DNA from 3 places in the Streptomyces sp. ISL-99 genome. Region 3 is predicted to be linked to each of the others. Evidence: riboswitches for the same ligand, from Rfam matches in the RefSeq annotation. Region 3 holds a riboswitch; each other region holds the start of a gene.
The links. Region 3 has a riboswitch for cobalamin ahead of J7E91_RS19715 (ribonucleoside-diphosphate reductase subunit alpha). Riboswitches for the same ligand answer to the same signal wherever they lie in the genome.

Region 1 (7,247 bases), on a different contig from region 3:
AGGAACTCGCGTGGTACGTCCGGGAACTGGCGCGCGGCGACCTCCGCCAGGTGGCGTGCCTTGTCGCGGTCGACCACCAGCAGGGTGGTCATCGGCAGGAAGAGCGCCAGCCGCAGGCAGGCCAGGGCGTACAGGTCGACGTCGAACCCGGTGCGCTCGCGGGGCGCGATGAAGCCGGGGTGCGCGATGGCCTGGCGGTGGTGCTCGTCGACGTGCGCGGCGGCCTCGAAGTCCAGGAGGCGTACGGACTCCTCGTCCGGCCCGACCATGATGTTGAACATGTGCAGGTCGTTGAAGACGACGCCCCGGCTGTGCACGGCGGCGACCGCCTCCTCGACGGCGCGGTGGATGCGCAGCGCCCAGCGGGTGTAGTCCGCCACGGCGGCCGGGTCCGGCTCGGGTTCGAGCAGCGGGTGGCGCTGCGCGAAGAAGGAGTTGAGGGTGCGGCCGGGCAGGTGGTCCATCACCAGGAAGCGGTGGTCACCGAGCATGAACCAGTCACGGACCTCGGGGGCCACGCCGAGCCCGGACAGCCGTTCCAGGGCGGTCCGCTCCCGCTCCAGGCGGGTGACGGCGTCGGCCCGGTCGGCGGCGAGTCCGGCGTGCGGCCGCGCCTCCTTGAGGACCACCTTCTCGCCGCTGCGCAGGTCCTCGCCGAGGTAGACCCCGCCGCCGTTGGAGAAGTGCAGGGCGCTTTCGATGCGGTACGGCAGGTCCTTGGTGGTGGTGGCGTTACGGGCCGCGAGGTGCGGTGCGAGGAACGCGGGGAGCTCCACCCAGTCCGGTACGTGGAAGGCCGGCTCGCGCAGGTCGGGGACGAGCGTCCCCTCGGGGTTCTCGATCGCCGGGACGAGCGCGCCCTGGCCGTCGACGCAGTAGCGGTGCGCGAAGCCGCCGTAGCGGACGTACAGCGGACCGTCGCCCCAGCGGAGGTCGGTGAGGATGTACGGTCCGGGCTCGCCTTCGAGCAGTTCGCCCAGCTCCCGGAGCACGAGGTGCAGTTCGTTCTCGTCGGCGGGGTAGAGCGTCGCGAACTTGCCGCTGGAGCCGCGCCCCGCGTACTTGGAGTTGCGCAGGTGGAGCGGCTGCGGCCCGGGTACGAATTTGAACGGGATCGCTCGCGGGACGCAGTAGTCCCACACCTTCGCGGCCGTCTTCTCCGCGTTGTCCAGGCAGGCCGATACGTGGATCTTCCAGCCCTGCAGCGGCCGGCCGGGCAGCGGTGCGCCCTGCGCGTCGACGGGGTTGATGTGCATCCAGTCGCCGGAGACGAACCTCCGCCACCGCGGCGGCAGTTCACGCTGGGCCACCTCGAAGAGCGGCACCGGGGAGGACTGTCCGGGCCGCCCCGCGGAGAGACGGTCCGGGGTCTCGTAGAACTGTCTGTCGGCGAGGCAGAAGACCTCGTACCGGTTGTCCATGGGTCCCCCCTCGGCTGCGGTGACACCGAGAGGTTTCCACGCGGCAACAGGGGAGCGACAGTCACACCTGTCACGTCATGACAGTGCGGTACTCATAGGTAAAGAACCGTTCGCACCCGTTCGAGAGAGCGGACTCGGGCGAGGCGGCCCGCCCGTCAGCCGTCCGGCGGGAAGACCGTCTCTCCGCCGCCGGTCAGCCTGATCGCGATCGCTTCGACCGGGCACCCCTCCGCCGCTGCCAGCACCTCCTCGTTCGCGTCGAGGTCGGGGGCCGCCGGGTGCGACTGGCGGGCGGTGTCGAGGGCGAAGGAGCCCGGCGCGAGGTTCACGCACATGCCGGAGCCGATGCACACCGCCCGGTCGACCTCGACGTGCCAGCGGTCTCCCATCAGGCCTCCTCGTGACCGGCAGGGAGGTGGATCATCTTGTGCTCCAGGTACTCGCCGTATCCCTCGGGGCCGAACTCCCGGCCCAGACCGGAGTTCTTGTAGCCGCCGAAGGGCCCGAGCATGTCGATGCTGAAGGTGTTCACGGAGTACGTTCCGGTCCTGACCCGGCGGGCGATGTCTATGCCGTGGTCGGTATCCGCGGTCCATACGCTGCCGCTGAGCCCGTAGTCGGAGTCGTTGGCGATCCGCACCGCGTCGCGTTCGTCGTCGTACGGCAGGAGACAGATGACCGGGCCGAAGATCTCCTCGCGGGCGATCCGCATCGAGTTGTCCACGCCGCCGAAGAGCGTCGGCTCGACGTACCAGCCCCGCTCCATGCCCGCCGGACGTCCGCCGCCGGTGAGGATCTTCGCGCCTTCCTCCTGGCCGATCCTGATGTAGTCCAGGGAGCGCTGCTGCTGGCGCTTGGCGACGAGGGGGCCGACCTCGGTGGCCGGGTCGAGCGGGTCGCCGACCTTGAGCGCGCCGGCCGCGGCGGCGAAGGCGTCCGCGAACTCGTCGTAGCGCGAGCGGGGGGTGAGGATGCGGCTCTGGGCCACGCACGCCTGACCGTTGAGCATCCAGGCGAAGGGGACGATGCCGGCGACGGTCGTGGTGAGGTCCGCGTCCGGGAGGATCACCGCCGCCGACTTGCCGCCCAGTTCGAGGGTGACGCGGGTGAGATTGCGCGCGGCGACCTCCATGACGCGCTTGCCCGCCGCGACGGAGCCGGTGAACGACACCTTGTCGACGCCGGGATGCCCGACGAGGTACTCGCTGACCTCGCGGTCCGCCGGGATGATCGACAGGACGCCCTCCGGCAGTCCGGCCTCGGTGGCTATGTCGGCCAGAATGTACGCGTCGAGCGGTGTCTCCGGCGACACCTTGAGTACGGCCGTGCACCCCGCCAGCAGCGCGGGCGCGAGCTTGGCCGCCGCCGTGAACTGCGGGACGTTCCACGGCACGACGGCCGCGACCACCCCGGCCGGCTCCCGGCGTACGAGAATCGGCCCGAGCACGCCGGTCCGCCGCTCCTCGTACGGGAAGTCGCGCGCGACGGCGATGGTGGCGTCCCACACCATCATCGCGGCCAGCGCCTGCATCATGACGCTCGCGGTGTACGGCGTCCCGTTCTCGCACGTGATGCTGCGGGCGATCTCCTCGTGGCGCACGGCGATCGCGTCCTTGATCCGCGTGACGACGGCGACCCGCTCGTCGAGCGTCATCCGGGGCCAGGGCCCTTCGTCGAACGCCGTGCGCGCCACCGCCACCGCGCGGTCGACGTCGGCGCGGGACGCGTGGGGCACGCGGCCGATGACCTGCTCGGTGTGCGGCGAGACGACCTCGATGACGTCGGTGCCCAGCGGGTCGGTCAACTCGCCGCCGATGTAAAGCTTCCGGTGCTCCACAAGCTCGGTCATGACTGTCTGCCTCCCACGGCTCTCACGGGCCCGCGATGCCCGCCTTCAGTTTCCTGACGGTGCATCAGAACTAGTACCAGTTTCAGTCGGTGGAGTCCATGGACCACCCCTTTGCAAAGAAGTCGACCTGGGCGACTATTGGAACGAGTTCTAGTCCTGGACGAAGGAATGCCGAAGGAATGAGGACGGCCCGTGTCGCAGGTGACCGAGCACGGCGGCGGCGTCTGGTCGATCGAAGTTCCCATTCCGGACAACCCGCTCGGCCACACCCTGGTCCACGTCCTCGACACCGACGACGGGCCGGTCCTGATCGACACCGGCTGGGACGACCCCGCGTCCTGGAACACCCTGGCCGGCGGTCTGGCCGCGCTCGGTACGTCCGTCACCGACATCCACGGCGTCGTCATCACGCACCACCACCCCGACCACCACGGCCTGTCCGGGCAGGTGCGTGACGCGTCCGGTGCGTGGATCGCCATGCACGCCGCCGATACCGACGTCGTACGCCGGACCCGCAACGCGGAGCCCGGCACCTGGCTCGACTACATCACCGCCAAGCTCACCGCCGCCGGCGCCCCCGACGACCACCTCGCCCCGCTCCGCGCCGCCCGAGAGTCGGGCCGCATGCGCACCCTGCCCGGCCTCTCAGCGGCTCTCCCCGACCGCGAGATCGTCCCCGGCGACCTGCTCCCCCTCACCGGCCGCCGCCTGCGCGCGATCTGGACACCCGGCCACACCCCCGGCCACGTCTGCCTCCACCTGGAGGAGACGCACCCGGCGAACCTCCCCGGCAACGGCCGCCTCTTCTCCGGCGACCACCTGCTCCCCGGCATCACCCCGCACATCGGCCTGTACGAGGACCCCGACGACACCACCGTCACCGACCCCCTGGGCGACTACCTGGACTCCCTCGAACGCGTCGAACGCCTCGCCCCGGCCGAGGTCCTCCCGGCCCACCAGCACGCGTTCACCGGCGCCCCCGCCCGCGTGCGGGAACTCCTCGGCCACCACGAGGACCGCCTCAACGGCCTCCGCGCCCTGCTCGCCACCCCCCTCACCCCCTGGCAGCTCGCCGAACGCATGGAGTGGAACCGGCCCTGGGACCAGATCCCCTACGGGTCGAGGAACATCGCCGTCTCGGAGGCGGAGGCACACCTGCGCCGGCTGGTGAAGCTGGGCCGCGCGGAAGCGGTGCCGGGCGGCGATCCGGTCACGTACGTCGCTGCGTGAAGGCGCGGACCACCACCGGGGGCGCCTGATACGGGCCGGTACAGTGTGCGAGTCGTCATCATGCCGTTCTGGGGGAAGCCGGTGCGAATCCGGCACTGACCCGCAGCCGTATCCGCCCGTGCGAGGCGGTAAGTCGGAACGCCCGGTCCGGCATGACTACTGGCTCGGCACCGTCGAGGTATACGGAGCCGGAGCCCGGTGCGTGGTTTTCGCGTGCCCGGGCCCGGCTCCTCAGCAGGAGAGGCCCCCGCCCGTCATGACCCTTCGCCGCAGCGCAGCCACCGTGCTCGCAGCTTCCGCCGTACTCTGCGCGGCCACCGCCACGACCGCCGTCGCCGCGCCGTCCCCCAAGCCCGTGATTCCCTCGGGGCTCTACGGCGAGTCGGACCCGACGTACGACGGTGTCTGGCGGCAGTCGCTGGCCCTCCTCGCCCAGGACACGGTGGGCATCAAGCCCGCCGCGAAGGCTGTGAACTGGCTGGTCGGCCAGCAGTGCGACAGCGGCGGCTTCGCGTCCTTCCGCGCCGACGCCGCCGAGCCGTGCACGTCGAAGACCATGACGGACAGCAACGCCACCGCCGCCGCCGTGCAGGCGCTGAGCGCGCTCGGCGGGCAGGACGCCGCGGTGAAGAAGGGCGTCAGCTGGCTGAAGGGTGCGCAGAACCAGGACGGCGGCTGGGGCTACAACCCCGGCAGCCCGAGCGACGCCAACTCCACCTCGGTCGTCATCGGCGCGCTGGCCGCGGCGGGCGAGAAGCCGGCCGAGGTGAAGTCGCAGGAGGACAAGTCGCCGTACGACGCGCTCGTCACCTTCTCGGTCCCGTGCGACGCGAAGACGGGCGGCGGCGCGTTCGCGTACCAGCCGGACAAGGCCGGCAAGCTCGCGCCCAACGCCGACGCGACGGCGGCGGGTGTACTGGGCGGGCTCGGCCAGAAGCTGGACGCCAAGGGCAAGAAGCCCGGGGACAAGCCCGGCCAGAAGCCCGTCAAGTGCGTGAAGGGGAAGCTGACGCCCGCGCAGGCCGCCGCCAACGGCGCCGCGTACCTCGACGACGTACTCGCCAAAACGGGCCACCTCGACACGCCTCCCATGCCGGGCGCCGAGGACACGAAGGCGCAGCCCGACTTCGGCAACACCGCGGACGCCGTCGTCGCGCTGGCCGCTCAGGGCGGCGCCGAGCAGGCGCGGAAGCCGCTGGAGTGGCTGGAGAAGAACTCGGCCGCCTGGGCGAAGGGCAACGGTCCCGCCGCGTACGCCCAGCTGATCTTCGCCGCGCACGCGACCGGCACCGACCCGAAGAGCTTCGGCGGCGCGGACCTGGTGAAGGCGCTCAATGCGACCGGCCCGGCGCCGGAGGCCGCCGACAAGGCCGCCGACGATGCCGCCGACGAGAAGAAGGACGACGGCGGCGGCGGCTTCGGCACCTGGTGGATCGTGGCTGTCTTCTTCATCGCGAGCGTCGGCGCCGGAATCCTGTTCAGCGGCCGCAAGAAGAAGAACCAGCAGCTGTGACGGTCGCGGTCGTGCGGACCCGGCTGATGGCTGCGCTGCTCACGCTCGGCGCCGCGCTCGCGGTGCTGGGCCCGGCGGCGGGGCCCGCGCAGGCGGCGTCCGTACAGGCGGCGTCCGTACAGGCGGCGTCCGTACAGGCGATGTCCGCGCAGGCCGCGGCGTCGGGCGGCTACCGCTACTGGTCGTTCTGGGAGAGCGACGGCGGTGAGTGGACGTACGCCACCCAGGGGCCCGCCACCGCCAGGCCCGCCGACGGCGATGTCATCGGCTTCCGGTTCTCGGTGAGTGAGGACTCGCAGGACTCCGCGAAGCCGCGCCACGCGGCCGACTCCTTCGACGCCGTCTGCGGCGGGACGCCCGCCGAGGACGGCGCCAAGCGGATCGCGGTCGTCATCGACCCCGGTACGCCGGCCGACGCCCCGGACGGTGAGCAGCCGCCCGCGCTGCGCACCGCGTGCGCCCGGACCGGTACGGACGCCACCGCGGCGGACGCGCTCGCCTCGGTGGCGAAGCCGCTGCGCTATAACAGCACGGCCCTGCTCTGCGCGATCTCCGGCTACCCGAAGACCGGCTGCGGGGACCAGGTGTCCGGCCGTGAGGACGCAGGCACCTCCGCCGCGTCCCCGACCGCCCTCACGTCCACCGACGACGACAGCGGCGGCGGACCCTCCGCCGGGTTGCTCGTCGGCCTCGCCGCCGTGCTCGCGCTCGGCGCGGCGGGCGTGTGGCAGGCGCGCCGCCGCCGCGGATGACTTCCATGACCCTGCGCGCGCCGCAAGCCGGCCGCAGCAACGCGCTGCACGCCGGGGCGTGGTGGCTGTGGGCGCTCGGCCTGGCCGCCGCCGCGTCCAGGACCACCAATCCGCTGCTGCTCGGGATGCTGGTGGGGGTGGCCGGGTACGTGGTGGCCGCGCGGCGGACGGATGCGCCGTGGGCGCGTTCGTACGGCGCCTTCGTCAAGCTCGGCCTGCTCGTCATCGGCATCCGCCTGGTCTTCTCGACGTTCCTCGGCTCACCGGTTCCGGGCACCCACACCCTGTTCACGCTCCCCGAAGTGCCTCTGCCCGACTGGGCGCAGGGTGTGCGGATCGGTGGGCGCGTGACGGCCGAGCAACTGGTCTTCGCGCTGTACGACGGGGCGAAGCTGGCCACACTCCTGATCTGCGTGGGCGCCGCGAACGCGCTCGCCAATCCGGCCCGGCTGCTCAAGTCGCTGCCGGGCGCGCTGTACGAG
Region 2 (7,247 bases), on a different contig from region 3:
TCGACGACGTGGCTGCCCAGGTCGTACAGCAGCCCGCCGATCTCCGCCGGGTCGCCCGACTCCCGCCAGCCGCCCTTGATCTGCGGGCGCCACCGCTCGAAACGTGACTCGAAGCGCTGTACGTCGCCGAGCTCACCGGAGGCGATCAGCTGCTGGAGAGTGAGGAAGTCGTTGTCCCAGCGGCGGTTCTGGAAGACGGAGAGGAGCAGGCCGCGGTCTTCCGCGAGCGCGGCGAGCTCGCGCGCCTCGGCGGGGGTGCCGGCGACCGGCTTGTCCACGACCACCGGCAGGCCCGCCTTGAGGGCCGCGGTGGCGATCGGGACGTGCGTCTTGTTGGGGGACGCGATCACGATCAGGTCGAGCTCGTCCGCGCGCGCCCACAGCTCGTCGGGGGAGGCCGCGAGCCGGACGCCGGGGAACTCGGCGCGGGCCTGCTCCTGCCGCTCGGGGTTCGAGGTGACGACCGTATCGAGGGTGAGACCCTCGGTCGCGGCGATGAGGGGGGCGTGGAAGACGGAGCCCGCGAGGCCGTAGCCCACGAGCCCGACGCGCAAGGGGTCGTGGGGGGCGCGGGTTTCGGTGCCGTTGGTGGTGCCGGTGCCAGTCGTGGTCATGCCTCCCACTTAAACAACGCTGTTGCCAAAGCGCAAGCGCGGTGGACAATGGGTCCGTGAACAGGAGCAATACAGGCGCGAACCTGCCGGCACTGCGCAACCACAACGCCGCCCTCGTCCTCGACCTGCTGCGTACGGCGGGCGAGGCCGGCATCAGCCGCCTGGAGCTCGCCGAGCGCACCGGCCTCACGCCGCAGGCCGTCAGCAAGATCACCGCGCGGCTGCGGGGGGAGGGCCTGGCGGCGGAGGCCGGCCACCGCCCGTCGACGGGCGGCAAGCCCCGGACAGTGCTGCGGCTGGTCCCGGACGCCGGGTACGCGGTCGGGCTGCACCTGGACCGCGACGAGCTGACGGCGGTTCTGGTGGACCTGGCGGGCACGACGGTCGAGACGCGGCGGGCGCCGCTGGACCTGGGCGCGGGTGCGGAGGTGGTGCTGGAGGCGGCGTCCCGCGAGATCGCCGCGCTCGGCTTTCCCCCGCCCGGGCCCTCGGGGCGGCAGAGGCTGCTCGGCGTGGGGGTCGCCGCGCCCGGGCCGCTCGATCACGGGCGGGGGGTGCTGCATCGCGTGACGGGGTTCCCGCAGTGGGACGGGTTCGCGCTGCGGGACGTGCTGAGCGAGCGGCTCGGGCTGCCCGTGGTGCTGGACAAGGACACGAACGCCGCCGCGCTCGGGCTCGCACTGCGTGCCCGCCCAGCCGGCGGGTCCTTCGCGTACCTCCACCTCGGTACCGGGCTCGGTGCCGGACTCGTGCTCGGCGGGGCGCTCTATCGCGGGGCACGCACCGGAGCGGGGGAGTTCGGGCACCAGACCCTCCAGATGGACGGGCCGCCCTGTTCCTGCGGTGGTCGCGGCTGCATCGAGGCGCTCTGCCTCGCCGCCGTCACCCGCGGCGACATCGCGGAGGCCGCGCGGCTCCTCGGGACCGGGGCCGCCAACCTCGTCGGGCTGCTGGACATCGACCGGGTGCTGCTCGGCGGCCGGGTCGTCGCCGCGCAAGAGGACGTGTTCGTACGGGGTGTGGGGGCGGTACTGGCCGAGCTCGCCCAGCGCGAGGGCGGCGGGCCCGCGGTGCCGGTGGCCGCGGCGGGTGGCGACGGGCGCGCCGTTGCCGACGGGGCGGCGCAGCTCGTCCTCGCGCCGGTTTTCGGGCATGCGAACGTCGCGTTCCCGAGTGGAGGGAGCGGGGCGGAAGTGGCCGGCAGTGGGCCGATGGGGGGATTCGCCGTGGTCATATGAACGTATCGGGGCGTGGCGTCCGAGGGGCCGTCGTGCGGGGGTGGCAGGGTCACGGACGATGACCGGGTGACCCCGACCTGCAAAGGCTTCTCATGCGACTGCGCATTGCCCTCGCCCTCGGAGTTGCGGCAGTTGCCCTGGCTTCTTCCGGGGCCGTGGCTGCCCATGCCGATGAGGACGCCGCGAATTTCGCCGCGCCCTTCCGCGTCGCCCTGGACAAGCGTCCCTCCTGCGGCGACCCGGCCTCGTCCGACTTCCCCCTCACCACCCGCCTGCGCGGTGGCCCTGACACCTACCGCGCGGGCGGGGCGGCCGGCGAATGGTCCCTGGAGCTGACCAACACCACCGGCGAGAGCTGCCGCAACATCCACCCGGTCATCGTCCTCATGGACCGCGAGCGTGAACTGGACTCGCGGCAGATGGAGTTGGAGTTCCAGGACAGTGCCGGGCGGTGGATCGACGTACCCTTCCACACCACTGACGAGGACGAGCACATCGGCGTTTTCGACGGCGGCTTCCCCGGCTTCACCGTCGCCGCCGACCGCACCGTCACCGTCAAGGTGCGGCTCGCCTTCGACTCCGACGCCGCCCCCGCTCGCGCCGTCGCCAACGCCGCCGTCGTGCAGCGGCAGCCCGACGACGGCGAGTGGGTCGGCGAGTCGAACGACTACCGCTTCACCGTCACGGGCCGAGACGGCGACCGAGACGCAGGCCATGACACCGACACCGGCGCCGACACCGACGCCGACACCGACACCGACGCCGACACCGACACCGACGCCGACGCCGACACCGACACCGACCCTGACACCGACCCTGACACCGACACCGACCCCGACACCGACCCTGACGCCGAAACCGACCGTGACCCCGACCCCGACCGGTCTCCGGCCCCTGAGCGCGAGCCCGCGCCCGACATCACCCTCGACGACGGTACGCCGCGCATCCGCGAGCACCCCCACGCCCTCGCCATGACGGGCCGCGACCCCGGTCCGCTGCTCGCCCTCGGCGCCATCGCCGGCGCGCTGCTCCTCGGGGGCGGAGCGCTCGTCGCCGGGTCCCGGCGCCTCCGCGCGCCGCAGCGTCGCGAGTGAACGCGCCCCGGGGCGCCGGGCCACCGGCGCCGGCTTCCACCGCACCGCCAGCAACAACTGGTATTGGCTGATCGCCGGGGTCAAGATCACGGCAGCCTGATTAGGCTGGGGGCGCCCGGACGGTGTGGTCCGGGCGCCCCCAGCTTTTTTTTGCGTACGGCAGGAGTCCGGCACATGGCAGAGCGCAAGCCGATCGAATCATGGCTCACCGATATGGACGGCGTCCTCATCCACGAGGGAACGCCCATCCCCGGAGCCGATGCCTTCATCAAGCGGCTCCGCGAGTCGGGCAGGCCCTTCCTGGTGCTGACGAACAACTCGATCTACACCGCCCGCGACCTCCACGCCCGCCTCTTCCGCATGGGCCTGGACGTTCCGGTCGAGAACATCTGGACCTCGGCGCTCGCCACCGCGCGGTTCCTCGACGACCAGCGGCCCGGCGGCACGGCGTACGTCATCGGCGAGGCGGGACTGACCACCGCGCTGCACGACATCGGTTACGTCCTGACCGACCACGAGCCTGACTACGTGGTTCTGGGCGAAACGCGTACCTACAGCTTCGAGGCACTCACCAAGGCCATCCGCCTCATCAACGCCGGCGCGCGTTTCATCTGCACCAACCCCGACGAGACCGGCCCGAGCCGGGAGGGGCCGCTGCCCGCCACCGGCGCCGTTGCCGCGCTCATCACGAAGGCGACCGGCAAGGACCCGTACTTCGCCGGCAAGCCCAACCCGCTGATGATGCGGACCGGGCTCAACGCGATCGGCGCGCACTCCGAGACCAGTGCGATGATCGGCGACCGGATGGACACGGATGTGCTGGCGGGCCTTGAGGCGGGCATGGAGACGTTCCTGGTCCTGACCGGTCTGACGGGGCCCGCGGACGTCGACCGCTACCCGTTCCGGCCCTCGACGATCGTCGATTCGATCGCGGACCTGGTCGACCGCGTCTGATCGCTCGCTGATCGCTTCCTGACCGCTCCAGAGGTCCGTACGGCGCAGTGGCGGGCCTCTGGAGATGCGGAAACCGGCCGTACCGGTGAATCTTCGTAGTACCAGGAGGTTCACTATGCGCTCACTGCAACTTGCTCTCTGTGCCGGTGTGGCGGCCGCGGCGGTCCTGACGCCCGCAGCCGCCGCCCACGCCGGCAACGAGGCCGGGGGCCGGGTCGTCGTCACCCCGTCCACCATCGCTCCGGGCGGGGAGGTGGATCTGCGGGTCGACGTGTGCCGGGGCAGACACGCCACGGGTACGTCCGACGCCTTCTCGTCGCCCGCCCACTTCAGCCCCGCGGCGGACCGCGGCGACCTCTTCGCCGAGGCCCGCATCCGCTCGGACGCCGAGGCCGGGGACTACGAGATCCGGGTGAAGTGCGAGGACGGCGGCCGGGCGAGCGGCACCGTCACGGTCGCCCACCACCACGAGCCCACGCACCACCCGACCCACCACCCGACCCACCACGCAACGCCCGTCGCACCCGTGCACGCGGGCGGCGGCGGTACGGCCGAAGTCGCCGCGGCCGACGAGGGCGGGCCCGGGACGCCGCACACCGTGATCGGCCTGGTACTGGCGGGCGTGGCGGCCGTGGCCGTGGCGTACCGGAGCGTACGCCGCCGTCGTACGGACTCGGACTGACATGTCCGCCGAGGACCGTCCCGCCGACGGCGGTGGCAGCGGCAGCGGCGAGGGCAGCGGCGGTGGACGGCTGCTGACCGGTGTCGCATGGGCGGTGCTGCTGCTCGGGCTGTGGCTGTGGGGCCGCGAGGTGACCGAAGGCCCCGGCGGCAGCTCGGCGCCGACCACCGGAGACGTGGCCGCTGTCGGCCGTCCGCTGGGAGTGCCGCTGCCTCCCGCGCACCCACCGGTCGACGGCGCGACACCGCAGCACCTCGACGTGCGCTCCATAGGCATCACGGCGCCCGTCGTGCGCCGTGGGCTCGACCGGTGGGGCGCCGTCGATCCGCCGCCGTACAACCAGTCCTCGAAGGTCGGCTGGTACGGGGAAGGGGCCAAGCCGGGTGCTCCGGGAGTCGCCCTGTTCGTCGGCCATGTCGACACCGAGAGCAGACCGGCCGTCTTCTACGGGCTGAGCGCCGCGCGCCCCGGCGAGAAGATCCGGGTGACGGGGGCCGGCGGCGAGAGCCTGGAATTCACCATCGACGACATCCAGGTCTTCACGCGTGAACGCTTCGACCCGCAGAAGGTGTACGGCCCCCGCGAGAGCGACCGGGCGGAACTGCGCCTGATCACCTGCGGGGGCACGTACGACAAGAAGGCCCGCACGTACACGGCGAACGTCGTGGTCTCGGCCTACCTGACTGGTGCGGGTACGGATACGGGTTCGGGTACGGGCAAGGGCTGACCGGACGCCGTTACGCCGCCACCGGCGCCGCAGCCGGAGCCGTGCGCCCCGCGGCCCGTAGCCCCAGCGCCCCGAAGACCCCCGCGAACACCGCCCACAGCACCGCGTGCGAAGCCAGCGACAGCATGCGGAAGTCCCACAGCAGCGTCGCCGCCACCGGGACCTCGTCCGGGTTGCCCGGCAGTGCGAAGAGCACCGCGAGCGTCGCGATCCCCGTGACGGCCACCGCGACGTGGCGCACCGGAACCGACCTGTCCGCGAGGCGTACGTACACCTGCCAGGCCAGCACCATGCCGAGGACGCCGATCACGACGGCGGCCAGCCACAGTGACTGGCGGTTGGCGACGGTGCCGGAGTCGCCGACACCCGGAGGGTTGGCCGGGTAGCGCAGTCCCGGCAGCAGCGAGACCGCCACGAAGGCGGCCGCGCCGAAGGCCAGGGCGCGGGGCCACGGCCGTTCACCGAGGCCCGTACGGCGGTGCACCAGGGCGTACGCGAGGGCGAAGAGCACGCCCAGCGCCAGCCCCGCCACGACCGCCGTGACGACCAGCCCGAAGTGCTGGGTGGACCGGGAGAACAGTTCCTCGTGGTGCTGGACGGCCGTGGCGGCGGCCCCGTGCGCGTGTTCTTCGGCGGCGGAGCGTGCCTCTTCGAGCCGGATCGCGCGGTCCATCAGGGGTTCGGCGAGGAGCAGGGAGAAGAGACCGGCGGCAAGGCCGGCCACCCCGCCCGCCGCGAGCCCGCGTCCGAGCAGGGGCAGTACAGGTGTTGACATGGTGCGACGGCCCCGATCAGTGGCAGGGGGCACCGAAGAGGTGCCGGCCGTCGTGCGAGAACTCGTGCAGGTAGTCGCCCGTCGCGGAGACGACTGTGCCGTTGTCCATGAAGACCGCGTAGAGCGCGATCACGGCGATGATCGCCGCGGCGGCCATGATCAGCCAGTCGCGGGTGGTGGTCGTGGCGGACTCGACCGCCGCGGTGTCGGTGTGCTGCGCAGTGTGCAGTGACATACCGGTGTGCCTCCTTCTGAGGTTTCCACGCCCCAATGCAGGAGGACGACGGGTCAGTTCCTGACTTCCGTACGGGGGCCTTGGGCTCTCGTACGGTCACAGTGGCGGGACCGTCCCGGCTTCGCACCGGGTTCCTGTCCACCGTCGCCTCGATGTGTGTGGAGTTGTCTTCCGGAGAGTCCCAGCCTGGCTGAGCACTGTCAACAGGCCATCGCGGGTGCGCCCCTCGCTCCGGGCCGGTGTGTCAGGATGGTTTCGACCGGATGTGTCCGGGGAGAGGGGCCGGGGGGGTCCTCGTATGTGAGTTTTTCAGTGCATCGTGAGTGCAGCCAAGGGGGAGTGGATGTACGGCAGTTACAGCGGCCGTAGGCGCAAGGGTGTCCGGGTGGCCGCGGTGGGGGCTGTGGGAGCCGCGCTGCTGCTGACGGGCTGCACCTCGTCCGGCGGTGGCGGGGGCGAGGCGACGAACCAGCCGCCGCTGAAGCAGCAGCCGAAGGGCAGCGACCCGTACTGGGTCAATCCGGAGGGAAGCGCCGCCAAGCAGGCCGCGGCGTACGCCAAGGAAGGCGACGACGAGAAGGCCGCGCTGATCAGGAAGATCGCCGAGCAGCCGGCCGCCGAGTGGATTCTTCCGGAGAACGCGGAGGCGCAGGCCAAGGGGTACACGGAGGCGGCCGAGAAGGCCGACCGTGACGCGCTGCTCGTCCTCTACAACATCCCGCACCGTGACTGCGGGCAGTTCTCGAAGGGCGGCGCGGCCGACGGCAACGCCTACCGTGCGTGGGTCGACGAGATCGCCAAGGGCATCGGCAACCGCCCGGCGACCGTGATCCTGGAGCCGGACGCGTTGCTGCACCTGGTCGACGGGTGCACGCCCGAGGAGTTCCACGAGGAGCGGTACGACCTCCTCAAGGGAGCCATCGAGCGG
Region 3 (7,247 bases):
TGGCGATCGAGACGACGCACCTGTCGGCGAAGCGCTTCCCGGCGCTGCGCCGCTCGCTCGTGAAGTACACCTCGCTCTACACGGCACTGGCCGAGGTGTACGACGTACGCCTGGCGGAGGCCGAGGAGACGATCGAGACGTCGCTGGCCACCCCGCGCGAGGCGGGTCTGCTCGGTACGGACGTGGGCCTGCCGATGCTGATGCTGTCCCGGCACTCGATCGACGGGAACGGCGAGCCGGTGGAGTGGGTGCGCTCGGTCTACCGCGGCGACCGCTACAAGTTCGTCGCCAATCTGAAGCGACCGACTGACTGAAGCGGCCGACGGACTGACGACCGGACAGGTGGCGTTCTGGTACGGCCCTGACCTGCAATGGTCGGGCCGTGTCCGTACCGATATGCGGACAGGGGGTTACGGACGACGGTCACAGGACCTAGATTTCGCGCACGTTACGAGAAAGATCGCGCGAGGGGACGGATCGTCATGCCGGAGTCGCAGTCGACAACGCCAGCCCAGAGACAACGGGCGCTGTCCCCGAAGTCGATCGCCGTATGGAGCGCCGTAGCGCTCGTCGGCGCCATCGCCTGGGCCGTACTCGCCCTCTCGCGCGGTGAAGAGGTCTCCGCAGCCTGGATGCTGGCGGCGGCCCTCGGCTCGTACGCCATCGCGTACCGCTTCTACTCGCGGTTCATCGCCAACCGCGTACTGAAGGTCGACAAGAACCGGGCCACCCCCGCCGAGCGGCTCGACAACGGCGTCGACTTCCACCCCACCGACCGCCGCGTCCTGTTCGGGCACCACTTCGCCGCCATCGCGGGCGCGGGCCCGCTGGTCGGCCCCGTACTCGCCGCGCAGATGGGCTACCTGCCCGGCACGATATGGATCATCGTCGGCGTCATACTCGCCGGCGCCGTCCAGGACATGGTGACGCTCTTCTTCTCCACCCGCCGCGACGGCCGTTCGCTCGGCCAGATGGCGCGTGACGAGATCGGGCCGTTCGGCGGCGCGGCCGCGCTGGTCGCGGTCTTCGCCATCATGATCATCCTGCTCGCGGTACTCGCCCTGGTCATCGTGAACGCGCTCGCGCACTCCCCGTGGGGCGTCTTCTCCATCGGCATGACCATCCCGATCGCCCTCTTCATGGGCGTCTACCTGCGCGTACTGCGTCCCGGCCGGGTCAGCGAGGTCTCGCTCATCGGCGTCGCGCTGCTGCTGCTCGCGATCGTCTCGGGCGGCTGGGTCGCGGAGTCCTCCTGGGCGGACACCTTCACGCTGGAGCCGGGCACGCTCGTCATCTGGATGATCATCTACGGCTTCCTCGCCTCGGTCCTCCCGGTCTGGCTGCTGCTGGCCCCGCGCGACTACCTCTCCACCTTCATGAAGGTCGGCACGATCGGGCTGCTGGCGCTCGGCGTCTTCATCGCCCTGCCGACGATGAAGATGCCGGCGGTCACCGACTTCGCGACCAGCGGCACGGGCCCCGTCTTCGCCGGCTCGATGTTCCCGTTCGTCTTCATCACCATCGCCTGCGGCGCCCTGTCCGGCTTCCACTCCCTGGTCTCTTCCGGCACCACGCCGAAGATGGTCCAGAAGGAGACGCAGATCCGGATGATCGGTTACGGCGCGATGCTGACCGAGTCGTTCGTCGCGGTGATGGCGATGATCACGGCGTGCATCATCGACCCCGGTCTGTACTTCGCCATCAACTCGCCGGCCGGCGTGATCGGGGACACCGTCCAGTCCGCGTCCCAGGCGGTGGGCAACCTCGGCTTCTCCATCTCCCCCGAGGTGCTGGCCCAGGCGGCGAAGGACGTCGAAGAGCAGAGCCTGCTGTCGCGCACGGGTGGCGCGCCGACCTTCGCGCTCGGCATGTCGGAGATCTTCTCCGCCGTCGTCGGCGGCACCGCGATGAAGGCGTTCTGGTACCACTTCGCGATCATGTTCGAGGCGCTGTTCATCCTCACCACGGTGGACGCCGGCACCCGCGTCGGGCGCTTCATGCTCCAGGACATGCTGGGCAACGTCTACAAGCCGTTCCGCCAGGTCAGCTGGAAGCCGGGCGTCTGGTTCGCCAGCGCGGTCGTCGTGGGCGGCTGGGGCTACTTCCTGTGGGTCGGCGTGCACGACCCGCTGGGCGGCATCAACCAGCTCTTCCCGCTGTTCGGCATCGCCAACCAGCTGCTGGCCGCCGTCGCCCTCGCCGTCTGCACCACACTCCTCGTCAAGTCCGGCCGCCTGAAGTGGGCCTGGGTCACGGCGGTTCCGCTCGCCTGGGACGTGGCGGTCACGCTCACCGCCAGCTGGCAGAAGATCTTCTCGGACGACGTGAAGGTCGGCTTCTTCGCCCAGCGCGACAAGTACCAGGCGGGCATCGACGCGGGCCAGGTCCTGCCGCCCGCCAAGAACATGGACCAGATGCACACCGTCGTCACCAACTCCACGGTCGACGGCGTGCTGTGCGCGCTCTTCGCGACCCTCATCGTGGTGGTACTCGCGGACGCCGGCCGGGTCTGCCTCAAGGCGATCCGCGAACCCGAGAGCGTCAAGCTCCACGAGGCGCCGTACGTCGAGTCCAAGCTCGTCGCCCCCGCGTCGATCATCGCGACGAAGGAGGAGAAGGCCGAACTCGTCGCCGCCGGCGTCGGCCCGGAGGGCGGCAACCGCAGGGAGGCCGCGCCGGCCGGGACGGGGACGCCCGAATGACTCTGGCGGACGTACGCCGCGCGGCGGGCCGTATCCGCTGGTACGTCCGCGAGCTGACCGGCGAGTCGGCGTACGACCGGTACGTGGCGCACGCGAGGTCCTGCGACCCCGGGGCCCCGGTCATGACCCGCCGCGCGTTCGAACGCAGCCGCACGGACGCCCGCGAGGCGGACCCCCGCGAGGGCTTCCGCTGCTGCTGAACGGTTCACACGGGCCGCCGCGACCCCTTCGGGGGATGCGGCGGCCCGATGGCGTACCCCGCACTGTGCGTTCCCGCCGCGTGCGGGGCTCCACCCTGGAGCAACAGCGGCGCGACGACACAACATCTGGGGGGTGCAACACCCAACCGCCCCCACATGTATGCTCATGCTCGCTGTCGCCGCAGGGGAATCCGGTGCGAATCCGGAACTGTCCCGCAACGGTGTGACCGGTGCGCTTTTGTGCACCCGGAAGTCCGAAGACCTGCCGACGGCGTATCCGGCTCGACCGAACCGGATACCGACACGTCCGGGCCTCGCGGTTGGGCCTGTGGATGCTACGCGGTGCGCCGCCGCCCCTCAGCGGTGACGTGCGCCCGTACGCCCCCACTCCTCCCCCCGCCGGCCCCGAGCCGAGCGAGGGAGAGCACCCCGTGACCATCGCGCCAGCCGATCCGGCAACTGCCACGGAATCGACGGAGCCGACGGAGTCGTCCGACGGGACCGAGGGAGCCGGAACCGCGCTCCTGCGGACCCTCACCGACCTCACCGCCGACCTTACCGACACCGACCCGGGCAGAGTCGCCGCGGCCGCCCTCCGCGGCCGCAACGCGGCGTCGGACGCGGCCGAGCTGCGGGGCCTCGCCACCGACGCCGCCGCCGGGCTGATCTCCGAGGACCCGGCGTACTCCCGCCTCGCGGCCCGCCTCCTGACCCGCACGATCCGCGACGAGGCGGCGACGCAGGGCGTCCGTACCTTCTCGGAGTCGGTCTCCGTCGGGCACCGCGAGGGCCTGATCGCCGACCGTACGGCCGACTTCGTGACCGCCCACGCGGCCCGCCTCGACGCGCTGATCGACCCGGCCGCCGACGACCGCTTCGGCTACTTCGGCCTGCGCACGGTCTACAGCCGCTACCTCCTGCGCCACCCGCTCACCCGTCAGGTGATCGAGACCCCGCAGCACTTCATGCTGCGCGTGGCGTCAGGACTGGCGAAGGACGACTCCGCCGCGGCCGCCGACGAGGTCGCCGCGCTCTACCGCCTGATGAGCCGCCTGGACTACCTGCCGTCCTCGCCGACGCTCTTCAACTCCGGTACGCGCCACCCGCAGATGTCCTCCTGCTACCTGCTGGACTCACCGCTCGACGAGCTCGACTCGATCTACGGCCGCTACCACGAGGTCGCGCGCCTCTCCAAGCACGCTGGCGGCATCGGCCTCTCGTACTCCCGCATCCGCGCCCGCGGCTCCCTGATCCGCGGCACGAACGGCCACTCCAACGGCATCGTCCCCTTCCTGCGCACCCTGGACTCGTCGGTCGCCGCCGTCAACCAGGGCGGCCGCCGCAAGGGCGCCGCCTGCGTCTACCTGGAGACCTGGCACGCGGACATCGAGGAGTTCCTTGAGCTCCGCGACAACACGGGTGAGGAGGCGCGGCGTACGCACAACCTGAACCTCGCGCACTGGATCCCCGACGAGTTCATGCGCCGTGTCGAGGCCGACGCCGACTGGTCGCTGTTCTCGCCGTCCGACGTACCCGAGCTGGTCGACCTGTGGGGCGACGCGTTCGACGCGGCGTACCGCAAGGCGGAGGCGGACGGTCTGGCCCGTACGACGATTCCCGCGCGCCAGCTCTACGGCCGGATGATGCGCACCCTGGCGCAGACCGGCAACGGCTGGATGACGTTCAAGGACGCGTCGAACCGTACGGCGAACCAGACGGCCGAGCCCGGCTCGGTGGTCCACTCCTCGAACCTCTGCACCGAGATCCTGGAGGTGACGGACGACGGCGAGACAGCTGTCTGCAACCTCGGCTCCGTCAACCTCGGTTCGTTCGTGTCGGGGAACGGCGAGATCGACTGGGAGCGGCTGGACGAGACCGTTCGTACGGCCGTCACCTTCCTCGACCGCGTCGTGGACATCAACTTCTACCCGACCGAGCAGGCCGGCCGCTCCAACGCCAAGTGGCGCCCGGTGGGCCTGGGCGCGATGGGCCTCCAGGACGTCTTCTTCAAGTTGCGCCTGCCCTTCGACTCCCCCGAGGCGCTCGCCCTCTCCACGCAGATCGCCGAGCGGATCATGCTCGCCGCGTACGAGGCGTCCTGCGACCTCGCCGAGGTCAGCGGCCCGCTCCCGGCGTGGGAGAAGACCCGCGCGGCGCGCGGCGTCCTGCACCCCGACCACTACGGCGTCGAGGTGACCTGGCCGGAGCGGTGGGACGCGCTGCGTGCCCGTATCGCCAAGACCGGAATGCGCAACTCCCTGCTCCTCGCGATCGCGCCGACCGCGACCATCGCGTCCATCGCGGGCGTGTACGAGTGCATCGAGCCGCAGGTCTCCAACCTCTTCAAGCGCGAGACGCTCAGCGGTGAATTCCTCCAGGTCAACGCCTACTTGGTGGAGGACCTGAAGAAGCTCGGCGTCTGGGACGCCCAGTCCCGCGAGGCGCTGCGCGAGTCGAGCGGTTCGGTGCAGGGCTTCAGCTGGATCCCGGCGGAAGTACGAGACCTCTACCGCACCGCGTGGGAGATCCCGCAGCGCGGACTGATCGACATGGCGGCGGCCCGTACGCCGTACCTCGACCAGTCGCAGTCCCTGAACCTCTTCCTGGAGACGCCGACCATCGGGAAGCTCTCCTCGATGTACGCGTACGCCTGGAAGAAGGGGCTGAAGACGACGTACTACCTGCGCTCGCGCCCCGCGACCCGCATCGCCCGCGCGGCCGGCTCCGGCGCGGCGGCCGCGGCCCCCATCCCCGTACAGCAGACCGCGCCCGCGTCAGCCGCTCCCGACGCGGACGCGATCGCCTGCTCCCTTGAGAACCCCGAGTCCTGCGAGGCGTGCCAGTAATGTCAACCAATCCTGACAAGAACCTTCTCGACCCGGGCTTCGAGCTGACCCTTCGCCCCATGCGCTACCCGGACTTCTACGAGCGCTACCGGGACGCGATCAAGAACACGTGGACGGTGGAGGAGGTCGACCTCCACTCGGACGTCGCCGACCTCGCCAAGCTCTCGCCCGGTGAGCAGCACATGATCGGCCGGCTGGTCGCGTTCTTCGCGACGGGCGACTCGATCGTCTCCAACAACCTGGTGCTGACTCTCTACAAGCACATCAACTCCCCCGAGGCGCGCCTCTACCTCTCGCGCCAGCTCTTCGAGGAGGCCGTGCACGTCCAGTTCTACTTGACGCTGCTCGACACCTACCTCCCCGACCCGGACGACCGCGCCGCCGCGTTCGACGCGGTGGAGGAGATCCCCTCGATCCGCGAGAAGGCGCAGTTCTGCTTCAAGTGGATGGACTCGGTCGAGAAGATCGACCGCCTGGAGACGCAGGCCGACCGCCGCCGCTTCCTGCTGAACCTGATCTGCTTCGCGGCGTGCATCGAGGGCCTGTTCTTCTACGGCGCGTTCGCGTACGTCTACTGGTTCCGCTCGCGGGGCCTGCTGCACGGCCTGGCGACCGGCACCAACTGGGTGTTCCGCGACGAGACCATGCACATGAACTTCGCGTTCGAGGTCGTCGACACCGTCCGCAAGGAGGAGCCGGAGCTCTTCGACGACGCCCTCCAGCAGCAGGTCACCGACATGCTGAAGGAGGCCGTCGAGGCGGAGCTCCAGTTCGGCCGCGACCTGTGCGGCGAGGGCCTGCCCGGCATGAACACCGAGTCGATGCGCGAGTACCTCCAGTGCGTCGCGGACCAGCGCCTGGAGCGCCTCGGCTTCCCGCCGGTGTACGGCTCCCAGAACCCGTTCTCCTTCATGGAGCTCCAGGGCGTGCAGGAGCTGACGAACTTCTTCGAGCGCCGCCCGTCGGCCTACCAGGTCGCGGTCGAGGGCTCGGTCGCCTTCGACGACGACTTCTAGACCGCCTCAGAGCGCCATCGGGCGCTCGCGCCTGGCGTCGTGGAGGACCGTGCCCCACCAGTACAGCTGGTCGAGCAGGACCTTCGCGGCGCCATTGGGCTCTTCGGGGTTCTTGAGGGTGCCGTCGGGGTTCCTGCTTCGCCGCGCTGTGCCGGGGACGAGCCCCGGTCTTACCTGCGCTCCACAGGCTGACACCGCCAGTCCGGCGGCCTTGGCGACATTGACCGCCGCGCTGATGTCTCTGTCCAGGGCAGCCCCGCAAGCCCCGCAAGCCCCGCAGGTCCATACACGTACGTGCAGGGGCTTGGGGCCGTTCTTGACGCCGCAGGCCGAGCAGACCTGAGAGGTGGGCTCGAAGCGTCCGATGCGGAAAACTTGCGCCCGTACAGCGCGGCCCTTGTACTCCAGCATCGCGACGAACGCGGACCATCCGGCATCGTGCACGGATTTGGCCAGACGCGTGCGGGCGAGTCCCTTGACCGC

Region 1: another riboswitch for cobalamin. It lies ahead of J7E91_RS21895 (prenyltransferase/squalene oxidase repeat-containing protein); the one in region 3 lies ahead of J7E91_RS19715 (ribonucleoside-diphosphate reductase subunit alpha).
Region 2: another riboswitch for cobalamin. It lies ahead of J7E91_RS01345 (CbtB-domain containing protein); the one in region 3 lies ahead of J7E91_RS19715 (ribonucleoside-diphosphate reductase subunit alpha).

Annotation. Positions count from the first base shown of each region.
Region 1 is NZ_JAGGPC010000035.1:17,028-24,274, reverse strand. It holds gene lanKC (class III lanthionine synthetase LanKC) at 1-1,421, opposite strand, end outside; gene J7E91_RS21910 (ferredoxin) at 1,577-1,810, opposite strand; gene J7E91_RS21905 (aldehyde dehydrogenase) at 1,810-3,270, opposite strand; gene J7E91_RS21900 (MBL fold metallo-hydrolase) at 3,463-4,500, shown strand; cobalamin riboswitch at 4,527-4,665, shown strand; gene J7E91_RS21895 (prenyltransferase/squalene oxidase repeat-containing protein) at 4,757-6,013, shown strand; gene J7E91_RS21890 (SCO2322 family protein) at 6,040-6,765, shown strand; gene J7E91_RS21885 (energy-coupling factor transporter transmembrane component T) at 6,762-7,247, shown strand, end outside.
Region 2 is NZ_JAGGPC010000002.1:203,291-210,537, forward strand. It holds gene J7E91_RS01310 (Gfo/Idh/MocA family oxidoreductase) at 1-614, opposite strand, end outside; gene J7E91_RS01315 (ROK family transcriptional regulator) at 671-1,852, shown strand; gene J7E91_RS01320 (hypothetical protein) at 2,008-2,946, shown strand; gene J7E91_RS01325 (HAD-IIA family hydrolase) at 3,121-3,900, shown strand; gene J7E91_RS01330 (hypothetical protein) at 4,016-4,582, shown strand; gene J7E91_RS01335 (class F sortase) at 4,584-5,309, shown strand; gene J7E91_RS01340 (CbtA family protein) at 5,320-6,084, opposite strand; gene J7E91_RS01345 (CbtB-domain containing protein) at 6,101-6,319, opposite strand; cobalamin riboswitch at 6,353-6,520, opposite strand; gene J7E91_RS01350 (glycoside hydrolase family 6 protein) at 6,663-7,247, shown strand, end outside.
Region 3 is NZ_JAGGPC010000031.1:18,613-25,859, reverse strand. It holds gene J7E91_RS19730 (GntR family transcriptional regulator) at 1-314, shown strand, start outside; gene J7E91_RS19725 (carbon starvation CstA family protein) at 483-2,702, shown strand; gene J7E91_RS19720 (YbdD/YjiX family protein) at 2,699-2,902, shown strand; cobalamin riboswitch at 3,056-3,187, shown strand; gene J7E91_RS19715 (ribonucleoside-diphosphate reductase subunit alpha) at 3,334-5,748, shown strand; gene J7E91_RS19710 (ribonucleotide-diphosphate reductase subunit beta) at 5,748-6,764, shown strand; gene J7E91_RS36075 (transposase) at 6,771-7,247, opposite strand, start outside.